3 regions of the Streptomyces sp. NPDC126503 genome follow, and region 1 is predicted to be linked to each of the others. Evidence: riboswitches for the same ligand, from Rfam matches in the RefSeq annotation. Region 1 holds a riboswitch; each other region holds the start of a gene.
What was found. A riboswitch is a leader RNA that binds a small molecule or an ion and turns the genes downstream of it on or off. The one in region 1 is predicted to bind cyclic di-AMP.

Region 1 (3,240 bases):
CGTTGCCCTCGGCCCAGGCGGAGTAGACGTCGGCGGTGTCGACGAAGTTGCCGCCGGCGGCGGTGTAGGCGTCGAGCACGGCGAAGGACTGCGCCTCGTCGGCGCTCCAGCCGAAGACGTTGCCCCCGAGGGCGAGCGGGAAGACGTGCAGGTCGGAGGTGCCCAGCGGGCGGAGGGTGGTCATGAGTCGGTCAACCGCTCCCTCCGCCGCGGCTATTCCGGGAACCCGGGGGCGTCCACGGGGCATGTTCCGGGATTTCCGAGGTAGACGGTCCTCGTGCTGTCAGAGGGACAGGCCCTTGGAGCGGAGCCACTCCGCCGGGTCGATGCCGTCGCCGCCGGGCGTGTGGACCTCCAGGTGGAGGTGGGGGCCGGTGACGTTGCCGGTGGCGCCGACGCGGCCGATGGTCTCGCCGGTGCCGACGGTCTGGCCCGCCGCGACGGTCATGGAGGAGAGGTGGCAGTACCAGATCTCGGTGCCGTCGGCCAGCTGCAGCACGATCCGGTAGCCGTAGGAGCCGGACCAGCCGGCCGAGGTGATGGTGCCACCGTGGACGGCCTTGAGCGGAGTGCCGGTGGGCGCCGCGAAGTCCAGGCCGGTGTGGTAGCCGGAGGACCACATCGAACCGGACTGCATGTAGGTGGAGGTCAGGGTGTACGAGGAGAGGGGCATCGAGTAGCTGGCGGCGAGCTTCGCCAGGCGCTCGGCCTCGGCCTTCTCCGCCGCGATCCGCTCCGCCTCGGCCTTGGCCTCGGCCTCCGCCCTGGCCTTCGCCTCCGCTTCCGCCTTGGCCTTCGCCTCGGCCTCGGCGGCCGCCTTCTCCGCGGCGGCGCGGGCGTCGGCGGCGGCCCTCTCGGCGGCGGCGCGCTCCGCCGCCTCCCGCTCGGCGGCGTCGGCGGAGGTCTGCTGCTGCTCGGCCTGCTGGAGGATGCGGGCGCGCAGCGCCTCGCCCGCGTCGGCGGCACCGGCCGTGGGCCCGGCCGTGCCGGTGGCGGCGCTCGCGGCGCCGGCCGCCGTGGTGCTCCGGTCGGCGACGGTGGTGTACGCGGCGGCGGTGAGCGGGTTCGGGTTGGTGCGCTCGGCGCTGACCGGCTCGGGCGCCTCGTCGGGGAGCAGGTCGCCGACGCCGGGCAGGTCGTGGGCGTCCGGCAGGTTGAGGTCCGGAAGGTCCGGGAGCGATATGGCGACCGGCGGCCTGTCCTGCGCGGTGGCGAGGCCGCCCGCGCCGACGGCCGCGATGACGCCGACGCCGAGGACGGTGGAAGAACGGGCGAAGTTGGAGCGCTGCTTGACGACGCGGTGACGGCCGCCGGAGCGGCTCTCGGCGCGGAGGGTTCCCTCGGTCGGGTTCCACTCCCCGGTGGAGCCGGCGGCACCCGCGCCGCCGAAGGGGTCGAACGGGGCTTCGGGTGCGGGGGGGTTGGACGCCACGGAGGCGCGCTCCTTTCCTTCCTTCTCGCCTACCGGGTTAGCTGACGGGTTCGGAGCAGGAAGGTCTCCTACGGGCGGTTTCGCACGAGGTGCGAGGGGCCCGATTCACCCCAAGTGGTGGTTCCCCGGTTCCCTTTCGGGATTCGGCGCGTGCGCACGGTGTCGCCTCTTGCGACGACTGGGACGACCGCGCTGCGTTATCGAACGTTAATAGAGACGAGGGTCCGATTCCAAGCCGTCCCCGGTGATCGTTCATTGAATTGGCAGGGATTCGCCCGAGTTGACCCCCTCTCAAAACGGAAGCCTGGCCGACACCAAAACTGACGGTACGTCAATTGTTATCGCTGGGAGACCTCTTGGCTACGGCTGGTGACGACGCCCTCCACCGGGCGGCACCACCGGCATCGTCCGGCGCCGCTCCGGCTGCCCCGACGTTGGCCTGCTCACCGCGAGGAGCGCCATGTCGTCCGTCGCCCCGCCGCCCGTGTGCCGCCGTACGTCGTCGACGAGCGCGTCGAGGAGTTCCTCCGGCCCCGGGAAGATCCGCCCGGCCAGCCGCTCCGCCGGATCGTAGAAGACACCCTGCGCGTTCCGCGCCTCCGAGAGCCCGTCGGTGTAGAGGAGGAGGGTGGCGCCCGGCGGGTACGCCCGCTCGTCGGCCCGGTCCGGCCAGGCCGCCAGTTCGCCCATGCCGAGCGGCAGGGCCGCCTCGCCCGGCTCCAGCGTCTCCAGGCCGCCGTTCGCGCGCAGCAGCAGCGGAGGCGGATGCCCCCGGTTCACGATCCGTACGACACCGGCGCCCGGCGGGACCTCCGCCAGGACCGCCGTCGTGAACCCCTCGAAGGCGTCGAGGCCGTGCCGCCGGGTGCCCTCCCGGGCCAGGGCCCGCTCGAGTCGCTGCGCCACCCCCTCCAGGGTCCGCTCCTGCTCGGCCGCCTCCCGGAACGCGCCGATCACCACGGCCACCGCCTCGACCGCCTCCAGGCCCTTCCCCCGTACGTCCCCGACGACCAGCCGCACCCCGTGCGGGGTGTCCTGTACGGCGAAGAGGTCACCGCCGATGAACGCGTCCGCCTGCGCCGCCTCGTAGCGCGCCGCGCAGTGGAGTCCGCCGATCCGCTCGGCCGGGGTCGGCAGCACCGCCTTCTGCGCCGTCTCCGCGATGACGCGGGCGGAGGCGAGCCGTTCCCCGCTGATCCGGACGACCCGGTTGATCAGCAGGCCGAGCGCCGAGACGGTCACGACGGTGAGGGCCTCGGTGAGGGAGGAGACCTCGGTGAGGGTGCCGTTGTAGGCGTGCAGGCCGAGGCAGGCGAGGACGGCGGCGATGCCGGTGAGCAGGGTCGTCAGGGTGGAGAAGAAGGGCGCGGCGATCAGCGGGGCCGCCGAGAACATCGGCGCGGCCGTGAACTGCGGCGGGGTCGACAGGTCGAAGACCACACCGCCCGCGATGACCAGCGGGGGCAGCGCCCGGAGGAAGCGTCTGGCACCGCGGTACGGGCGGCGGGGCTCGTCGTCCCGCCGCCCGTCACCCGTCGCTCCCAGAGGGTGCCCCACCTGTGCTCTCCTGCCCGGTCGGTACCGGCCGCGGCCCGTACCGCGCCCTCCCAGGGTCCCCGCGCCCGCGCCGGGCGGCGACTCCCGGACGGCCGACCGGGGGATCCGGGCGAGCGGGGGGAGCCGGGTGACTCGGGGTGCCCTGGGGCCCGGGGCCGGCGTGGCCGGCCGGTCAGGCGGTGCCGGGATCGGGCTCCGAGGCCTTCGGCGACTTCGGCGGGTTCGACGTCACGGGCGGCACGGACGGCACC
Region 2 (3,240 bases), on a different contig from region 1:
GGGCCGGCGGGCGTTCGCCCGCATCTGCGGGACCGGCCGCGTCGACCTCCTCGTCACGGACTCCGCCGTCCCGGCGGAGGCGGTCGCGCGGTTCGGCGAGGCGGGCGTGAAGGTGCTGACCGTCTGACCGACCGCGCCGCCGCCCTCGTGCCGGAGTCACCGGGGCCGGGCGGCGGGCGGCCGTTCAGTGGCCGGCGTACGCGGCCCGGCGGGCGGTGGCGTCCAGCAGGGCCAGGGCGTCGGCGGCGGTCCGGCCGGGGGCACGGTTCCAGGGTCCGATCAGCCCGGTCCAGCCCCGGGCGCGCAGCTCGGTGACGATCCAGGCGGCGGCCTGGTTCATGGTGTCGGCGCTGCCGTAGCCGAGGCGGTGGGCGGCGAGCAGGGCGCCGCAGACGCAGCGGGCGCCCCGGGCGTCGCGGAGCCGGTACGGGGCGTTCTGCCAGCCCCATTCCTCCAGGACCTGGCGGGCGTAGCCGAGGTGCACCGAGGGGCGCAGATCGGCCTGGCCGATCCGGCGCCACACGTGCAGGCGGTCCGGGAGCGCGGCTCCGACGCGGCCGGGGAGCCGGCGCTCGGCGGGCAGGGCGGGCGGCAGCGCGTCGAGGGCCTCGGCGACGAGCCGGTCCACCGGGACGGTGAGGAGGGCGCGCCAGTCCTCCCCCGGCCGCTCCTCCGGGCCCGGGTTCTCGCCGGGGGGAGCGGGGGCGGGGGCCTGGCCGTGCCAGTTCTCGACGATCCGCTGCCAGGTCGCGCTCTCGTACAGGGCGGCGGCCTCGCGGTCCAGGGCGTCGGGGCCGAGCAGGGAAGGGGCGGAGGACATGGGCGGCTCCTGAGGTCGGAGGACCTCATCCTTCAGCACAAATGTCGACTTCGCGACATTTGCCCCTTTCGTGGGCGCGGCGCTCGGCCACCCCTTTTCACGCCACCCGAAGGGGGAGCATTTCACCCGCTTCCCTTTCGATCGGAATTACAGCCCATATTCGGACATTGCGCTCCGGGTGACGCGTTTCACTTCCCGGCCCGCCCGGAGGGGTTCCGGCGTCGGCCGAGCCGTACGCCGCAAGGCCGTTCGCCCGGCCGCCGCTCCACAGGATCTTGAATGCGCGAATTCCGGGAACCGCTTTTCCGTGAATGCGCGGGGCGACGCCTTGTTCCCGGCCCCCTTTCTGGCCTACGGTCACCCCCATTCAGGCGGACCGCCGAATCCTGCCACCGCCTGAAAACCTCCCTTTTCACCCGACGGCAGGAGCGGGGGACCCACGAACACGCCGGTCCGGCCTTCCGGAGCGGCTCGGGGTGAAGCCGCGTGCGCGCGGCCGGACACCTCCCGTCCGAACCCGACAGCTCACCCCGCAGGCGCCGGAGAGGAAGCCGTCATGCCTGCACACGGTAAGCACCGCCGCCCTCGGCGCCGCACCGTCCCCCGTGGTCTCGCCCTCGCCGGTTCGGGCGGCGCCGCGCTGGCCCTGCCGCTCGTCGTACCCGCCTCGGCCGGTGCCCAGCCGGTCGCCGGGGCCCCGCAGACCGCCGCCCACGCGCTCCCGGCGGCGCCTTCCGCCCGGCCGGCCGCGACCGTCCCCGCCACGCTCCCCGCCGCTCCCGCCACGACCCGCACCTATACCGTCGTGAAGGGCGACTCCCTTTCCGGCATCGCACGGGAGAAGGGAATTCAGGGCGGCTGGAAGGCTCTTTACCGGGCCAACCGGACCGTGGTGGGTGACAATCCGTCACTCATTCACCCCGGGCTCGAACTGACGATTCGTCGGGATTCCGCGAAGGCTCCCGCGGCGAAGACCCCGGCCGGCACCAGCGAGCGCGCGAGCCGCGGCGAGCGGCGCTCGGCTCCCGCCTCCTCCGGTGCCGCCGCGGCTCCGGCCGCCGCTCCCGCCGCGGCACCTGCCGCCCGGGCCGCCACGACGGCCTACGCCGACAACCTGGACGGCTGGATCCGCGAGTCGCTCGACGTCATGGCCCGGTACGGCATCCCCGGTTCGTACGACGGCATCCTGCGCAACGTGATGCGCGAGTCCTCCGGCAACCCGCGGGCCATCAACCTGTGGGACTCCAACGCCGCGGCCGGCACCCCGTCGAAGGGCCTGCTCCAGGTCATCGAACCGACCTTCATGGCCTACCACGTGCCGGGCACGTCCATGGACCTCTTCGACCCGGTCGCGAACATCACCGCCGCCTGCAACTACGCGGCGGACCGCTACGGCTCGATTGACAACGTCAACGGCCCGTACTGACGTCCGAGGCGGCCGTCCGGCGTCCGAAGTGCCCGGTGAACCAGGAGGCGGCGAGCTCCGCCACCTCCTCCAGGGCGCCCGGCTCCTCGAAGAGGTGGGTGGCGCCGGGCACGACCTCCAGCCGGTTCTCGCAGCGCAGCATCGCCTGTGCCTTCCGGTTGAGGTCCAGGACGAGCGCGTCGCGTCCGCCCACCACGAGGAGGGTGGGGGCGTCGACCCGGGCCAGCCGTTCGTGGGCCAGGTCGGGCCGGCCCCCGCGCGAGACGATCGCCGCGGGCCGGGCACCGGTCCCGCCGCCCGCCGTACCGACCGGCCCGGCCGCCGCCCACAGGGCGGCGGCCGCTCCCGTGCTCGCGCCGAACCAGCCGAGCGGCAGCCCCCGGGCCGCCGGCTCCGCCGCCAGCCACTCCGTGGCCCGGGCCAGGCGTCCGGCGAGCATCGGCGTGTCGAAGACGAGCCGCCGGTCGGCCGCCTCGTCCTCGGTGAGCAGGTCGAAGAGGAGCGTGCCGAGGCCCGCCCGGTTCAGGGCTCCGGCCACCGCCCGGTTGCGGGGGCTGTGCCGGCCGCTGCCGCTGCCGTGGGCGAACAGGACGACGCCGTGCGCGTCCTCGGGCACGGCCAGCCGCCCGGCGAGGGTGCCCCCGCCCTCCGGCAGCGGGAGTCGGACGTCCGACTCCCGGACGACGGGTCCGTGCACGGCCCGGCTGTGCGCGAGCCGGGCGACGACCTCCTCGTCGGAGGTCGCGGAGAAGTCCTCGTAGAACTGGCCGACCGCGGCGAAGCCGTCCGGCGTGTGGACACACACGGTCTCGTCCGCCTCCCCGCCGAGGCGGGTGGTCCAGCCGCGGGGGGCGACCGGGACGGCGAAGACGATCCGTGCCGCGCCCCGGGCGCGGACGACCCGGCAGGCCGCGAGCGCGGTGGCCCCGGTCGCGAGCCCGTCGTCGACCACGAGGACCGTCCTGCCGTCGAGCGGTACGGGCCGCCGGCCGCC
Region 3 (3,240 bases), on a different contig from region 1:
AGAGCCCGGCGCGGTCCTTGCCCGCCGCGCAGTGCATCAGCGCCGGGACGCTCTCCTCGGCCATGGAGTGCAGGATCCGGCTGTGCTCCGCCGTCCGCTCCACAATCATCTTCCGGTACGAATCGGACATCCGGGCGGCGGCCTTGCCGTCTCCCAGGATCTCCCGGAGCTGCGCGAGGTCGCCGCCCCGGACGAGCTTCCAGAACTCCTTGCCGTCGGCCGGGTCGTTCAGCGGTATGTTCACGTTCCGCACGCCGGGCAGCTCGACGTCCGGGCCCTCCACCCGCCGGTCCGCCTCGTTGCGGAAGTCGAAGACCGTGTGCAGGCCCAGCGAGGCGAGGAAGGCGGCGTCCTCCTCGGTCGCGTGGGCGAGGTGGCCGCTGCGGAAGAGGCGCCCGGGGCGCACGGCGCGCCCGTCGGTCGTCGGCAGGCCGCCCACGTCCCGGAAGTTGCGGACCCCGGTGAGTTCGGGCTCGTTCGCCGCGATGGGCGGGATCTGTGGCAGCTGCTGCGTCACGGATGCTCCTGGAGGTAGGCGTTCGGTGGCCGACGCGCGAGGGGTTTCTGGCGCAATCATCCAGGTGGGACCCCCCTGACGCACCCCCGCGGACAGGAATGAGTGATCTGTCCGAATTGAGGCATTGGCGGTAACTCGCGCTGGTTGCAGGTGACATGAGTCATCGTGCGTGAGCAGGGTCATAGAAGTGACGGATCGTGGCCGCCCGCCCGGAGCAATTGCCCTGCGGGAAAAGGGGATCGCGGGTCCGTGGTCCACGGAGGGTGACCGGAATTCCGGCGGAGAACGACGGCGGCGAATGCCGTCGGAAAAGAACGGCTTGTTCCCGCCGACCCCCCTCGTCTAGCGTCACCGTCACTCCGGTCGGACCGCCGAATCCTGCCACCGACCGGAATTCATACCCAGCCCACTCGCGTGGCAGGAGCGGGGGACCCAGGAAGTACGCCGGTCCCGCGACGCAGGACGGCTCGGGGTGAAGTCGCGTGGACACGCGGCCGGACATCTCCAGTCCGAACCCGACAGCTCACCTCGCAGGCGCCGGAGAGGAATTCGCCATGCCCGCGAAGGGTAAGCACCGCCGTCCGAAGATCAATTCCCTCACCCGCGGTTTCGTCGCCGCCGGCACCGGAGGCGCCGTCGTCGCGCTTCCGCTCCTCGGCGCGACCGGCGCCCACGCCGCCGAGCAGGCCGCCCCGGCCGCCGCCGTCCAGACCCACGCCGTGGCCGCCGCCCAGGTGGCGCAGAGCGCCCAGGCCGCGCCCGCCGCGAAGAAGGCCGCCCCGAGGACGTACTCCGTCGTCAGTGGCGACTACCTGTCCAAGATCGCCACCGAGCAGGGTGTCGAGGGCGGCTGGCAGAAGCTGTACGCGGACAACCGCCAGGTCGTCGGCGAGGACCCCTCCCTGATCCTGCCCGGCATGAAGCTGACGCTGAACGGCGAGAACACCGCCGCCGCGCCGAAGGCCGCTCCCAAGGCGGAGCGCAAGGCCGAGCGGAAGGCCGCCCCGAAGACGGAGCGCAAGGCCGCCCCGAAGAAGGAGGAGTCCCGCGCCTCCCGGAGCAGCGAGCGCGCCTCCGCCCCGGCCACGGCCACCTCCGACACGGCGCCGTCCACCGGCAGCTCCACGGCCTCCTCCGGCTGGGTCGCCCCCGTCGCCGGCGGCGTCTCCACCCCGTACCGCGCCTCGGGCTCCATGTGGTCCTCCGGTTACCACACCGGTGCCGACTTCATCGCCTCCTCCGGCACCACCGTCCGCGCCGTCGGCGCCGGCACGGTCGTCTCCGCCGGCTGGAGCGGCGCCTACGGCAACGAGGTCGTCATCCAGCACGCCGACGGCAACTACTCGCAGTACGCCCACCTCTCCTCCCTGGCCGTCTCGGCCGGCCAGTCCGTCAGCGGCGGCCAGCAGATCGGCCTCTCCGGCTCGACCGGCAACTCCACCGGCCCGCACCTGCACTTCGAGATCCGGACCTCGCCCAGCTACGGTTCCGACATCGACCCGCTGGCCTACCTCCGCCAGCACGGCGTCTCCATCTGACCCGCCGCGCTCGAAGGCGCGCGCTCAGGCTCCGCGGTGGCCCGGCACTCCTGTGCCGGGCCACCGGTTTGTTCCGGCCTTGGGGAAATCTTTATCGGTGGCATATGTCACCCGCCGTCAACCCCTCCTTACGGTCGCGTAGGTCACATCCCGGAAGGAAGGATGTGCCCCCGTGGCAGACGATTCGAGATCAACAGACAAGAACGCATTCGGGTCGTACGCGGCGATCGGTGACAGCTTCACCGAGGGCGTCGGAGACCCCGGCCCCGGCGGGACGTACATCGGCTGGGCGGACCGGTTCGCGGTCCTCCTCGCCGACCAGCTGCCGGAGCCCGAGGCCTTCCGCTACGCCAACCTGGCCGTACGGGGGCGCCTGCTCGACCAGATCGTCGCGGAACAGGTCCCGCGGGCGAAGGAACTCGCACCCGACCTGGTGACCTTCTGCGCCGGCGGCAACGACATCATCCGCCCCGGCACCGACCCCGACGACGTGGCCGAGCGCTTCGAGCGCGCCGTCGCCGACCTCACCTCCGCCGTCGGCACGGTCATGGTGACCACCGGCTTCGACACCCGCGACGTGCCCGTGCTCCGGCACCTGCGCGGCAAGATCGCCACCTACACCGCGCACGTCCGCGCCATCGCGGACCGCTACGGCTGCCCGGTCCTCGACCTGTGGTCGCTGCGCTCCGTCCAGGACCGGCGCGCCTGGGACAGCGACCGCCTGCACCTCTCGCCCGACGGCCACACCCGGGTCGCCCTGCGCGCCGCCCAGGTCCTCGGCCTGCCGGTGCCGGCCGACCCGGACCAGCCGTGGCCGCCGGTCCCCCCGCGCGGCACCCTCGAGGTGCGCCGCGACGACATCCACTGGGCCAGGGAGTACCTGGTCCCCTGGATCGGGCGACGGCTGCGCGGCGAGAGCTCCGGCGACCACGTGGAGGCCAAGCGCCCCGACCTCATGCCCCTGTAGCCCGGCTTCATGCCCCTGGGGTCCGCGAGGCGGCCGGGAAGCCGGCGGGGATCCGCTCCAGGACCCCGCCCGCGAACACGTCGTACAGCGGCAGCGTCTCCAGGTGGACGTAGCCGATGTGGTAGTCGCAGACGGCGAGGGGACACGCGCGCGGCCGCAGCGCGGCACGGTGACGGCGTCCGGCTCGCCTCCCGCACGGCGGGTCTCGCCGCACCGGA

Region 2: linked by a shared signal. The riboswitch ahead of ABTY40_RS15585 (LysM peptidoglycan-binding domain-containing protein) and the one ahead of ABTY40_RS26600 (M23 family metallopeptidase) in region 1 are both predicted to bind cyclic di-AMP.
Region 3: linked by a shared signal. The riboswitch ahead of ABTY40_RS10305 (M23 family metallopeptidase) and the one ahead of ABTY40_RS26600 (M23 family metallopeptidase) in region 1 are both predicted to bind cyclic di-AMP.

The regions. Positions count from the first base shown of each region.
Region 1 is NZ_JBEORS010000027.1:22,486-25,725, forward strand. Features, by position in the region: gene ABTY40_RS26595 (aldo/keto reductase) at 1-184, opposite strand, end outside; gene ABTY40_RS26600 (M23 family metallopeptidase) at 284-1,432, opposite strand; cyclic di-AMP (ydaO/yuaA leader) riboswitch at 1,444-1,591, opposite strand; gene ABTY40_RS26605 (PP2C family protein-serine/threonine phosphatase) at 1,793-2,989, opposite strand; gene ABTY40_RS26610 (MFS transporter) at 3,162-3,240, opposite strand, start outside.
Region 2 is NZ_JBEORS010000010.1:25,431-28,670, reverse strand. Features, by position in the region: gene ABTY40_RS15595 (DeoR/GlpR family DNA-binding transcription regulator) at 1-127, shown strand, start outside; gene ABTY40_RS15590 (DUF6197 family protein) at 185-820, opposite strand; cyclic di-AMP (ydaO/yuaA leader) riboswitch at 1,204-1,372, shown strand; gene ABTY40_RS15585 (LysM peptidoglycan-binding domain-containing protein) at 1,377-2,246, shown strand; gene ABTY40_RS15580 (alpha/beta family hydrolase) at 2,230-3,240, opposite strand, start outside.
Region 3 is NZ_JBEORS010000006.1:53,289-56,528, reverse strand. Features, by position in the region: gene ABTY40_RS10310 (tyrosine-protein phosphatase) at 1-517, opposite strand, end outside; cyclic di-AMP (ydaO/yuaA leader) riboswitch at 911-1,067, shown strand; gene ABTY40_RS10305 (M23 family metallopeptidase) at 1,072-2,055, shown strand; gene ABTY40_RS10300 (SGNH/GDSL hydrolase family protein) at 2,228-3,022, shown strand; partial or broken gene ABTY40_RS10295 (STM4011 family radical SAM protein) at 3,030-3,194, opposite strand.